3 regions of the Franconibacter pulveris genome follow, and region 2 is predicted to be linked to each of the others. Evidence: riboswitches for the same ligand, from Rfam matches in the RefSeq annotation. Region 2 holds a riboswitch; each other region holds the start of a gene.
What was found. Region 2 has a riboswitch for thiamine pyrophosphate ahead of thiC (phosphomethylpyrimidine synthase ThiC). Riboswitches for the same ligand answer to the same signal wherever they lie in the genome.
Positions count from the first base shown of each region.

Region 1: linked by a shared signal. The riboswitch ahead of thiM (hydroxyethylthiazole kinase) and the one ahead of thiC (phosphomethylpyrimidine synthase ThiC) in region 2 are both predicted to bind thiamine pyrophosphate.
Region 3: linked by a shared signal. The riboswitch ahead of thiB (thiamine ABC transporter substrate binding subunit) and the one ahead of thiC (phosphomethylpyrimidine synthase ThiC) in region 2 are both predicted to bind thiamine pyrophosphate.

Region 1 is NZ_CM165555.1:3,158,187-3,162,439, reverse strand. It holds gene ACU4F7_RS14950 (putative T6SS immunity periplasmic lipoprotein) at 1-140, shown strand, start outside; gene ACU4F7_RS14945 (hypothetical protein) at 229-963, shown strand; TPP riboswitch at 1,256-1,352, shown strand; gene thiM (hydroxyethylthiazole kinase) at 1,387-2,175, shown strand; gene thiD (bifunctional hydroxymethylpyrimidine kinase/phosphomethylpyrimidine kinase) at 2,172-2,972, shown strand; gene fbaB (class I fructose-bisphosphate aldolase) at 3,117-4,169, shown strand.
Region 2 is NZ_CM165555.1:294,977-299,229, forward strand. It holds gene thiE (thiamine phosphate synthase) at 1-36, opposite strand, end outside; gene thiC (phosphomethylpyrimidine synthase ThiC) at 36-1,934, opposite strand; TPP riboswitch at 2,019-2,128, opposite strand; gene ACU4F7_RS01500 (Rsd/AlgQ family anti-sigma factor) at 2,182-2,685, opposite strand; gene nudC (NAD(+) diphosphatase) at 2,787-3,560, shown strand; gene hemE (uroporphyrinogen decarboxylase) at 3,601-4,253, shown strand, end outside.
Region 3 is NZ_CM165555.1:735,982-740,234, reverse strand. It holds gene sgrR (HTH-type transcriptional regulator SgrR) at 1-1,015, shown strand, start outside; TPP riboswitch at 1,051-1,151, shown strand; gene thiB (thiamine ABC transporter substrate binding subunit) at 1,184-2,167, shown strand; gene thiP (thiamine/thiamine pyrophosphate ABC transporter permease ThiP) at 2,143-3,753, shown strand; gene thiQ (thiamine ABC transporter ATP-binding protein ThiQ) at 3,737-4,253, shown strand, end outside.

The DNA of each region.
Region 1 (4,253 bases), 1.8 Mb from region 2:
ATGTACCGAAGGGTGAGTGTCTTCCTCTATTCGGATTTAAGTTTACGTCTGGCGAGCGGTATAACTTCGCGTATGACGTCCAATCTGATAAGTCAGAATCACATTTAGTCACCGCTGAACTTTCTTATCCTAAAGAATAGGGGGCAAACTGCCCCCTTATATTCATGTCAACACACGTACGTGATCAAGCAAGCGTATAATGCGCGTATATCTCTCTTAATGTGTAACTTGGCGAAATACGCTGTAGAGGAAGCTGGTGAACATTTACAACCGCCACCAGAAAGACGAAAGCACAAAAGAGCATCAATAACTATACTTGCTGTTTGCGAAACAAAATGCACTTTATCTGCCCTTCAAAAGATTTTCCAGGAACATTTAAAACAAATTATCCACCGCATACCCGGTGAATTTATCTTCGCCACTAACAGGGATAAATCCATGTGTCGGTTTACTACGATAGGTGACGACATTCTTTCAAAGTCTGCCCGTGGTGAACGAGTTTCAATGGCTTCCTACGGGCTAAACTATTACCAGCACATGCACAATGCTGTGTTTCTTGGGTGTAGTAATCTGGATCACGATTTCCAGGGTAAATGGCGGCAGTATGCAGAGCTTAACGGATGGGACATTGAAGGATTTGAAAAGAAGCAACGTGCCGCGATGAATTACGAACGGTGCTATCAGTTTATTAGCCGTACCTCTGTACGGAATGCCGATACGAATCACCCTCTGGTTTTTGTTGTGCCAGATCTGGCTACTGCTGAATATATCAAAGAACATTATTTCCTTGGTGCAAAGGTTGAATGTCTCAACTTTGGTAAAGTGAGAAAGAAGCGAGATACAACGAAAGGGGATATTACCCGTGCAGAAGTTCAGAAGCATAAAGCCATTGGGCTTAAACCAAAAGATATTGCCGAATTGATGGATATGAATATTAAAACCATAAGACGAAATTGGAACTAAGAGATTTGCGTATTATTACCGCACTATACTGGTATCTGCTGTTCCTTTTTATCTGGGATGTAATCCGCACCGTTGAAAAACGTAGAAAATCAGAACGCAAAGCCGAATCTCAGGATACCTGAGATAATGGCTTATATAACAAAGGAGCTTAACGGTTCCTTTTTTCGTTTCTGGGGTGAGGTACAAACTGAGGTACAAGGTGGGGTACAGCGTGAAGAAGCGATAACCGGAAAGGCTAGCTTGCAACAGCAAGTCACTTCCCCTAAGCTGGCAAAAAGTATAGAGATTCAATCTACATGACTCGGGGTGCCCTTCTTTGTGAAGGCTGAGAAATACCCGTACCACCTGATCTGGATAATGCCAGCGTAGGGAAGTCAGATGCCTGCCCGGTATCCCTTCTTTTAAGCCTGGCAGGAGAGCGTGATGCAACCTGACCTGCTGTCCGGCCCGCAAGCGGCCGCGGTTTTAACCCAATTTCGTACCCGTTCCCCGCTCGTTCACTGCATGACCAATGAGGTAGTGCAAACCTTTACCGCAAACGTGCTGCTCGCCCTTGGCGCGTCGCCGGCGATGGTCATTGAGCCTGATGAAGCCGCGCAGTTTGCTCGTCTTGCCGACGCCCTGCTGATTAACATCGGCACGCTTACCCGCGAGCGGGCCGGGGCGATGCTCGCGGCTATCGAGAGCGCAAACCAGGCGGGCCGTCCCTGGACGCTTGACCCGGTCGCCGTCGGCGCGCTCGATTTTCGCACCGGTTTCGCCCGCGAAGCGCTGGCGCTGCGCCCGGCGGCGATACGCGGCAACGCCTCTGAAATCCTCGCGCTGGCGGGGGAGCGCGGCGGCGGACGTGGCGTTGACAGCATGCATCGCGCAGAAGCGGCGCTAAACGCCGCGCGGGAACTGGCCGGGCGCAGCGGCGCGGTGGTCGCCGTGACGGGCGAGGTGGATTATGTGACAGACGGCGAACGCACGCTGGCAGTACGCGGCGGCGATGTGCTGATGACGCGCGTTGTCGGCACCGGCTGCGCGCTTTCCGCCGTGGTCGCCGCCTGCGCGTCGCTGCCCGGCAGCCAGCTTGAAAACGTGGCGGCAGGCTGCTGGATGATGAAGCGCGCTGGCAGCCTGGCGGTGACGCGCTGCGCCGGGCCCGGCTCGTTCACGCCTGCTTTCCTCGACGCGCTTTACCAGTTGAATGAGGAGGGCTGCGCATGAAACGCATCAACGCCTTAACTATCGCCGGCACCGACCCGAGCGGCGGCGCGGGCATCCAGGCCGATTTGAAAACCTTTTCCGCGCTGGGCGCTTACGGCTGCTCGGTCATTACCGCGCTGGTGGCGCAAAACACCCGCGGCGTGCAGTCCGTTTACCGTATCGAGCCTGCGTTTGTCGCCGCACAGCTTGATTCGGTGTTCAGCGACGTGCGTATCGATACCACCAAAATCGGCATGCTGGCGCAAAGCGATATTGTGGAAGCCGTGGCGGAGCGGCTGTCGCGCTATCAGGTGAAAAACGTGGTGCTGGATACAGTAATGCTGGCGAAAAGCGGCGATCCGCTGCTCTCGGCTGAAGCGGTGAAAACGCTGCGCGAGCGTCTGCTGCCGCACGTGTCCATTATTACGCCGAATTTGCCGGAGGCGGCCGCCTTGCTTGGCACTACACATGCGCGCAATGAGCAGGAGATGCATCAGCAGGGCGAGGCGCTGCTCACGCTGGGCTGCGAAGCGGTATTGATGAAAGGCGGGCATCTGGACGATGCGGAAAGTCCCGACTGGCTGTTTACCCGCGAAGGCGCCCGCCGGTTTACCGCGCCACGCATTGTTACCAAAAATACGCACGGCACCGGCTGCACGCTTTCCAGCGCATTAGCGGCGCTGCGTCCGCGCTATCCATGCTGGGAAGAGACCGTGGCGGCCGCGAAAACGTGGCTTTCGCAAGCGCTCGCGCAGGCGGACACGCTGGAAGTCGGCGAAGGCATCGGGCCTGTTCACCATTTTCATGCCTGGTGGTGAAGCGAGCCAGCAGAATGAACTGAAAAACTTCTTTCGTATGGCAATTCTTGCTGTTCAGTATCATGATGATTCTGCCCATGATTGCGTGGGCGGGAACCATCATGCCGACGGGTATGGAGCCCGTCGAAATTACGGGAGAGAGTTATGACAGATATTGCGCAGTTGCTCGGCAAAGATGCCGAAAGCCTGTTACAGCATCGTTGTATGACTATTCCGGCAGATCAGCTTTACCTGCCTGGCGAGGATTATGTTGACCGGGTAATGATCGACAACAACCGTCCGCCCGCGGTGTTGCGTAACATGCAGACGCTGTACAACACCGGCCGCCTGGCGGGGACCGGCTACCTTTCAATCCTGCCGGTCGACCAGGGCGTGGAACACTCGGCAGGCGCGTCGTTTGCCGCTAACCCGCGCTACTTCGACCCGAAGAACATTGTGGAGTTGGCTATCGAGGCGGGTTGTAACTGCGTCGCGTCCACTTATGGCGTGCTGGCCTCCGTATCGCGCCGCTACGCCCACCGCATTCCCTTCCTTGTGAAGCTTAACCACAACGAAACCCTGAGCTACCCGACCCAGTACGACCAGACGCTTTATGCAAGCGTTGAGCAGGCGTTCAACATGGGCGCGGTGGCGGTAGGCGCGACCATCTATTTTGGCTCTGAAGAATCCCGCCGCCAGATTGAAGAGATCTCAAGCGCCTTTGAGCGCGCGCATGAGCTTGGCATGGTGACGGTGCTGTGGGCGTACCTGCGTAACTCATCGTTTAAAAAAGATGGCGTGGACTACCACGTAAGCGCCGATCTCACCGGCCAGGCGAACCATCTTGCCGCCACTATCGGCGCCGATATCGTTAAGCAGAAAATGGCGGAAAATAACGGCGGCTACAACGCGGTTAAATTCGGTTACACCGACGAGCGCGTTTACAGCAAGCTGACTACCGATAATCCTATCGATCTGGTGCGCTACCAGCTGGCGAACTGCTATATGGGCCGGGCGGGGCTGATTAACTCCGGCGGCGCAGCGGGCGGCGATACCGACCTGGAAGAGGCGGTGCGTACGGCGGTTATCAATAAACGCGCGGGCGGCATGGGGCTTATTCTCGGCCGTAAAGCGTTTAAGAAATCGATGGCCGACGGCGTTAAGCTGATTAACGCGGTGCAGGATGTTTACCTGGACGCTAAAGTAACGATTGCCTGACAGGCCTGCTCAGAAGAAAACGCGCCTGCGGGCGCGTTTTTTTATGGCGATGAAACAGGACGCGTTGCGTTGCGCGCCTGCGTA
Region 2 (4,253 bases):
GCGAAAGGGCGTAGAGGGAAAATCGGGCCGGTACATTATGCCTCCTCCTTGCGCAGGTATATCTCGCCGCCTTTAGCGCGAAAGGCGTTAGACATGTCGTTCATACCCGAGGCAATTTCCTGCTTCGCCGCGTAATCGCGCACTTCCTGGGTGATTTTCATCGAGCAGAATTTGGGGCCGCACATAGAGCAGAAGTGCGCCACTTTCCCTGACTCCTGCGGCAGCGTTTCGTCGTGGTAAGCGCGGGCGGTGAACGGGTCGAGCGCCAGGTTGAACTGGTCTTCCCAGCGGAATTCGAAGCGCGCTTTCGACATGGCGTTATCACGAATTTGCGCGCCGGGATGGCCTTTAGCGAGGTCGGCGGCGTGGGCGGCGATTTTATAAGTGATAAGCCCCTGCTTCACATCGTCTTTATTCGGCAGGCCGAGATGCTCTTTCGGCGTGACATAACAGAGCATGGCGCAGCCGAACCAGCCAATCATCGCCGCGCCAATACCGGACGTGAAATGATCGTAACCCGGCGCGATGTCGGTCGTGAGCGGCCCCAGCGTGTAGAAGGGCGCTTCATGGCAGTGCTCCAGCTCTTCGGTCATGTTGCGGCGGATCATCTGCATCGGCACATGCCCCGGGCCTTCAATCATCACCTGCACGTCATATTCCCAGGCGATTTTCGTCAGCTCGCCCAGCGTATGCAGCTCGGCGAACTGCGCTTCGTCATTGGCGTCCTGAATAGAGCCGGGGCGCAGGCCGTCGCCAAGCGAGAGCGAAACATCATAGGCGGCGCAAATTTCGCAGATTTCGCGGAAGTGTTCGTAGAGGAAGTTTTCCTGGTGGTGAGAAAGGCACCATTTCGCCATGATCGAGCCGCCGCGTGAGACGATACCGGTCAGGCGTTTCGCGGTCATCGGCACATAGCGCAGCAGCACGCCGGCGTGAATGGTGAAGTAATCAACGCCCTGTTCCGCCTGCTCCAGCAGCGTATCGCGGAACATCTCCCAGGTCAGGTCTTCGGCGATGCCGTTCACTTTCTCCAGCGCCTGGTAAATTGGCACCGTACCGATGGGGACCGGGCTGTTACGTAAAATCCATTCCCGGGTTTCATGAATATAACGACCGGTAGAAAGGTCCATCACCGTATCCGCGCCCCAGCGGGTGGCCCAGACCAGCTTTTCCACCTCTTCTTCAATCGACGACGTGACCGCCGAGTTGCCGATGTTAGCGTTCACTTTCACAAGGAAGTTTCGCCCGATAATCATCGGCTCGGCTTCCGGGTGGTTAATGTTGGCGGGAATGATAGCGCGGCCGGCGGCCACTTCGTCGCGCACAAACTCCGGCGTAATGTTTGCAGGCAGCGTTGCGCCAAATCCTTCGCCCGGATGCTGCTGGCGCAGCACTTCGCCGCGGATGCGCTCGCGGCCCATGTTTTCACGGATGGCGATAAACTCCATTTCCGGCGTGACGATGCCCTGGCGTGCATAGTGCAGTTGCGTGACTCGCTTGCCGGGCTTCGCGCGCAGCGGCGTAAGCAGGCCGGTAAAGCGCAATTCGTCCAGGTTGTCGTCCGCCAGCCGCTCACGGGTATAGGCTGAACTGCGGCCGGTGAGCGCCTCTGCGTCGTTACGCGCGGCAATCCACGGCTGGCGCAGCTTCGCCAGGCCCTGATGCACATCGATGGTAATGGACGGGTCGCCATAGGGGCCGGACGTGTCATAAACGGGCACCGGCTCGTTTGCTTCATACTGCGGGTTTTCTTTGCTGCCGCCGATGAGCGTAGGGCTAAGCGCAATCTCGCGCATCGGGACGCGGATATCGTCGCGGCTGCCGGTGAGGTAAATACGCGTTGAGTTGGGGAAGGCGGTGCCTTCGAGCGTCTCGATAAACTGCTGTGCTTGCGCGCGCTGTTCGCGGCGATTGGGTTTGGTTGGTACAGACATAGCGCATTCCAGTTAAGTTTCAGGAGTGGCTTGTCAGACGACGGAAGGAGTAACAGACAGGAGCGCCCGGAAAGGCGCCTGTACAGCTGATTTACTCTTGTTCCCTTCGCAGGTATTAACCTGATCAGGTTCCGCGGATCCCGAATTAACGGTCTCAGCCCGTACTGATGTACTGGGCACTCCGACAAGATAAAACCCCGCTAAACGAACGGGGCTGGTTGTAAACTACTCGTTAATACAGCGAAACTCAAGCCGGACGCGCAAGCGCCGCTTCATCGTTCGCGCTGCTGCCGAGATTATTATCGAAAGCCAGCATGATAAGCTGATCTTCATAAATAAAGCGCGTCGCCAGCGCCTCGCCGATACCGGAGAGAGCCTGCTGGAACTCGATGCAGTTGTCGTGATCGATAGCGTTTTCCAGGTTGCTGTCGTAGTACGCCATGATTTCCTGGGTATTGGCTTCCAGCTGCGGATAGATTTGCGTAGCGGCCAGCAGCGGGCTGGTGCCTTCCATTTCGCTGATAATGCGTTCATAAATACTGAAGTGACCGGCGGAGAGATAGTCCACCAGGCTGTGACAAAAATCATCCAGCGCTTTTTCATCCAGCGCCGTCAGCGATTCCTTGCCAGGCTTGATACCAACCACATTGTAATAAGCGACTAACAGATTGTTGCGAGCATTAAGCCAGCTATCAACGAGCTCGTTACTGCCCCCAACGCGTTCTGTCAGACTTTTCAGCTGGTTTAGCATGATTGACTCCGTGAGTTATAAGATTAAAACGCCAAAAGACCCAAAATTTGTAAAAACAATGTTACCAACATGCCAGTGAAGCAGAGGTAGTGCAATACGTTATGGAACGTCCTATAGAAAAGTTAGACCATGGCTGGTGGATAGTCAGCCATGAACAGAAATTATGGTTGCCGCATGGCGAATTACCGTACGGCAACGCCCAGACATTAGACCTGGTCGGCGTGCCGGCCCGCCAGATTGGCGAGTGGCAGGATGAACCCGTCTGGCTGGTGAACCAGAACCGGCGTCAGGAGATGGGCTCGGTGCGCCAGCTTATGGATCAGGATGTCGGGCTGTTTCAGCTTGCCGGACGCGGCGTGCAGCTGGCGGAGTTCTTCCGCTCGCATAAGTTTTGCGGCTACTGCGGGCACACGATGCATAACAGTAAAAGCGAGTGGGCGATGCTGTGCGGCCATTGCCACGAGCGCTACTACCCGCAAATCGCGCCCTGCATCATCGTCGCCATTCGCCGCGAAGATAAAATCTTGCTCGCCCAGCACACCCGCCACCGCAACGGCGTTTACACCGTGCTGGCCGGTTTTGTGGAAGTAGGGGAGACGCTGGAGCAGGCGGTGGCGCGTGAAGTGATGGAGGAGAGCAGCATTCGCGTGAAAAACCTGCGCTATGTAACTTCGCAGCCCTGGCCGTTCCCGCAGTCGCTGATGACCGCTTTTGTGGCGGATTATGACAGCGGCGACATCAAAATCGACCCGAAAGAGCTGCTGGATGCAGGCTGGTATCGCTACGACCAGCTGCCGTTGTTGCCGCCGCCAGGCACCGTGGCGCGCCGGTTAATCGAAGATACGGTCGCGCAGTGCCGGGCAGAGTATGAATGACGTGGTAAACTACCGGCCTGCCTCTTAAGGAAAGATAAAAATGACCGAACTGAAAAACGATCGTTACCTGCGCGCGCTGCTGCGCCAGCCTGTGGATGTCACTCCGGTGTGGATGATGAGACAGGCGGGGCGTTATTTGCCGGAGTACAAAGCCACCCGGGCCCAGGCGGGCGACTTTATGTCGCTGTGTAAAAACGCCGAGCTTGCTTGTGAAGTGACGCTGCAGCCGCTGCGCCGTTATCCGCTTGATGCGGCGATCCTCTTTTCGGACATTCTGACCATTCCCGATGCGATGGGCCTCGGGCTCTATTTCGAAGCTGGCGAAGGCCCGCGCTTTACCTCGCCCATTACCGGCAAAGCGGATGTGGATAAGCTGCCGGTGCCGGACCCGGAGCAGGAGCTGGGTTACGTAATGAACGCGGTGCGCACTATCCGCCGGGAGCTGAAGGGCGAAGTGCCGCTGATCGGTTTCTCCGGCAGTCCCTGGACGCTCGCCACTTATATGGTGGAAGGCGGCAGCAGCAAGGCTTTCACGCAGATTAAAAAGATGATGTATGCCGAGCCGATGACGCTGCACGCGCTGCTCGACAAGCTTGCGCAAAGCGTCACGCTCTACCTGAACGCGCAAATCCGCGCGGGCGCGCAGTCGGTCATGATTTTCGATACCTGGGGCGGCGTGCTGACTGGCCGCGA
Region 3 (4,253 bases), 440 kb from region 2:
GCATCTCTCCCATGTCGTCTCCCCTACTCCGTGGACGCTTGATATTCATCTCAGCCAGCCAGATGAATGGCTGCCCTGGCTGCTGGGCAGCGTAGCGGCGATGATCCTGCCTCGCGAATGGACAACCCTGCCCCATTTCGCCAGTAAACCGATCGGTACCGGCCCGTATGCCGTGGTACGTAATAACAACAATCAGCTTAAGATCCATGCTTTTGATGATTACTTCGGCTACCGGGCGCTGATTGATGAAGTGAATTTTTGGGTATTGCCGGATATTGGCGACGAGCTGGGCGGCAGCGTTCAGCTTGAAGGCCCCACCGGCGGCGAGAAAGCCGTTGAAAGCCGCCTTGAAGAGGGATGTTACTACCTGCTTTTTGACTCACGCTCTCCTACGGGCGCAAATCCGCAGGTGCGTCAGTGGCTGAGCCACCTGCTCTCTCCGGTCAATTTTCTCTATCACGCCGCAGAACACTATCAGCGCTACTGGTTCCCCGCTTACGGCTTGCTGCCGCGCTGGCACCATGCGCCGCGAACTGCCGCCGTTGAGCGCCCCGCAGGCCTTGAGAACCTAACGCTGACTTACTATCGCGACCATATCGAAAACCGCGCTATCGGCGCTATCCTGGCGACGTTGCTCGCCGAACAGGGCGTAAACGTAGAGATAAACGAGGTGGACTACACTGAGTGGCATCAGGGTGAAACGGTAAGCGATCTGTGGCTGAACAGCGTTAACTTTACGTTGCCGCTGAATTTTTCGCTGTTCGCCAACCTTTATGAAACGCCGCTGATGCAAAAATGCGTGCCGCTGAACTGGCAGCAGGATGCCGAAAGCTGGCGCGCCGGGGCGCTGGATTTGCCGACCTGGTGTAAACAACTGCTTGAAAGCCAGCACCTTTTGCCGCTCGTGCATCACTGGCTGATTTTGCAGGGGCAGCGCAGTATGCGCGGCCTGCGTATGAACACGCTGGGCTGGTTTGACTTTAAATCCGCCTGGTTTGCGCCGCCGGAGCCGTAACCCTTTCGAAACATTCAGCAAATCATTACAATGAACCGTTCTCAACGGGGTGCCGCACCGCTCGTGCGCGCTGAGATAATACCCGTCGAACCTGATCCGGATAACGCCGGCGAAGGGATTTGAGGCTATCGCTCAAAATCCTTTGCCCCCTATGCTCAAAGGTGCAAAGTGCTTAAAAAATGTCTCCCGCTGCTGGCGCTGGTCGCCGCGCCCGTTTTCGCCAAACCCGTTCTGACCGTTTACACCTACGACTCCTTCTCCGCCGACTGGGGCCCGGGCCCGAAAGTAAAAAAAGCGTTTGAAGCCGACTGCGGCTGTGAGCTGAAGTTCGTGGCGCTGGAAGATGGCGTATCGCTGCTTAACCGCCTGCGTATGGAAGGCAAAAACAGCAAGGCGGACGTGGTGCTGGGGCTGGATAACAACCTGCTCGAAGCCGCCGCCGCCACGAAACTTTTTGCACCGAGCGGCGTAGCGGCGGAGGCCGTTAACGTGCCGGGCGGCTGGAAGAACGACACGTTTGTGCCCTTCGATTACGGCTATTTCGCCTTCGTCTACGACAAAAACAAGCTGAAGAACCCGCCGAAAAGCTTAAAAGAGCTGGTGGAGAGCGATAAGAAATGGCGTGTCATTTATGAGGATCCGCGCACCAGCACGCCGGGCCTTGGCCTGCTGCTGTGGATGCAAAAAGTGTATGGCGACAAAGCGCCGTCAGCCTGGCGCGCGCTTGCGGCGAAAACGGTCACCGTTACCAAAGGCTGGAGCGAAGCGTACGGCCTGTTCCTGAAAGGGGAAGGCGATCTGGTGCTGAGCTACACCACCTCGCCCGCTTACCACCTCATTGAAGAGAAAAAAGAGAATTACGCCGCGGCTAACTTCAGTGAAGGTCATTACCTTCAGGTTGAAGTGGCGGCCCGCACCGCCGCCAGTAAGCAACCGGCGCTGGCTGAAAAATTCCTGAAGTTTATGGTTTCGCCCGCCTTCCAGAGCACCATTCCCACCGGGAACTGGATGTATCCGGTAACCGATGTCCCGTTGCCGGAAGGCTTCAACGCCCTGCAAAAACCGCAAACATCGCTGGAATTTACACCGCAGGTCGTGGCGCAACAGCGCACGCAATGGATTAACGAATGGCTTCGCGCCGTCAGCCATTAATTCCCGGCTGGCTGTGGCCGGGGCTGCTCGCCGCCCTGCTGATGGCGGCGGTCGCTCTGGCGGCGTTCTCCGCGCTCTGGCTTAACGCCCCGCAAACCGATTTTCCGGCGCTGCTGCAGGACAGTTATCTGTGGCAGGTGGTGCGCTTCTCCTTCTGGCAGGCGTTTCTCTCCGCCCTGCTCTCCGTCGTGCCCGCTATTTTTCTCGCCCGCGCGCTCTACCGCCGCCGCTTTCCCGGCCGCAACGCGCTGCTGCGGCTTTGCGCCATGACGCTTATCCTGCCGGTGCTGGTCGCCGTTTTCGGCATCTTAAGCGTCTATGGCCGCAGCGGCTGGATAGCCGCGCTTTGCCACCAGCTGGGCGTGGAATGGCGCTTCTCGCCCTATGGGCTGCAGGGCATTCTGCTGGCCCATATTTTCTTTAATATGCCGATGGCGACCCGTCTGCTGTTGCAGGCGCTGGAAAATATTCCCGGCGAGCAGCGCCAGATTGCCGCCCAGCTCGGCATGCGCGGCTGGGCCTTTTTCCAGCTCGTTGAATGGCCGTGGCTGCGCCGGCAAATTCCCCCCGCCGCCGCGCTGATTTTTATGCTCTGCTTTGCCAGTTTCGCCACGGTGCTGTCGCTTGGCGGCGGCCCGCAGGCAACCACCATTGAACTCGCTATTTATCAGGCGCTGAGCTACGACTACGACCCGGGACGGGCGGCGCTGCTGGCGCTGGTACAGATGGCTTGCTGCCTTGCGCTGATGCTGCTAAGCCAGCAACTCAGCAAAGCGATACCGGTTGGGGCGACGCACCTGCGCGGCTGGCGCGACCCGCAAGATTCCCGCTTAAGCTGGTTTACCGATAGCCTGCTGATTTTTCTCGCTATGTTATTACTGTTGCCGCCGCTGCTGGCGGTGGTAGCCGATGGGCTCACGGGCAGCGCGGGCGAGTCGCTTTTTCAGCCGGCGCTGTGGCGCGCGCTCTGGACGTCGTTGCGCATCGCGCTCGCCGCCGGGCTGCTCTGCGTGGCGCTGACCATGATGCTGCTGTGGAGCGCGCGCGAGCTTTATCTGCGCGAGCGACGCCTGGCGGGCCAGAGCCTCGAGCTGAGCGGCATGCTGATTCTCGCCATGCCGGGCATCGTGCTCGCCACCGGTTTTTTTCTGCTGCTTAACAGCAGCGTCGGGCTGCCGCAATCAGCAGACGGCATTGTGATTTTCACCAACGCGCTGATGGCTATCCCCTACGCGCTGAAAGTGCTGGAAAACCCGATGCGCGATCTGGCCGCCCGTTACGCCCCGCTCTGCGCGTCGCTCGATATCCACGGCGTTAACCGCTTGCGCCTGATCGAATTTCGCGCGCTGAAAAGGCCGCTGGCGCAGGCCCTGGCTTTCGCCAGCGTGCTTTCGATAGGCGATTTCGGCGTCGTGGCTCTGTTCGGCAATGAAGATTTCCGCACGCTGCCCTTTTATCTTTACCAACAGATTGGCTCTTACCGCAGCGAGGCGGGAGCCGTAACGGCGCTGATCCTGCTGCTGCTCTGCTTCCTGCTCTTTACGCTGATAGAAAAACTCCCGGGGCGTCATGCTGACACTGATTGATCTCACCTGGCTTTATCATCATCTGCCGATGCGCTTCTCGCTTGAGGTCAAAGCGGGCGAGCGCGTGGCGGTGCTGGGGCCAAGCGGCGCGGGAAAAAGCACGCTGCTGAATTTAATCGCGGGCTTCCTGCCGCCAGCGAGCGGCACGCTGCGGCTGAATAATGCCGATCATACCCGCACGCCGCCATCCGCCCGCCCGGTCTCTATGCTGTTTCAGGAAAACAACCTGTTCAATCACCTGACGGTGCGTGAAAACATCGGGCTCGGCCTGCATCCGGGCCTGAAGCTGACGGCGGCGCAGCGCGAAAAAGTAGCGCATATAGCGCATGAAATGGCGATGGGCGATTTACTTGAGCGACTGCCCGGCGAACTCTCGGGCGGCCAGCGTCAGCGGGCGGCGCTGGCGCGCTGCCTGATACGCCAGCAGCCGGTCCTGTTGCTTGATGAGCCGTTCTCGGCGCTCGACCCGGCGCTGCGCCAGGAGATGCTTACGCTGCTTG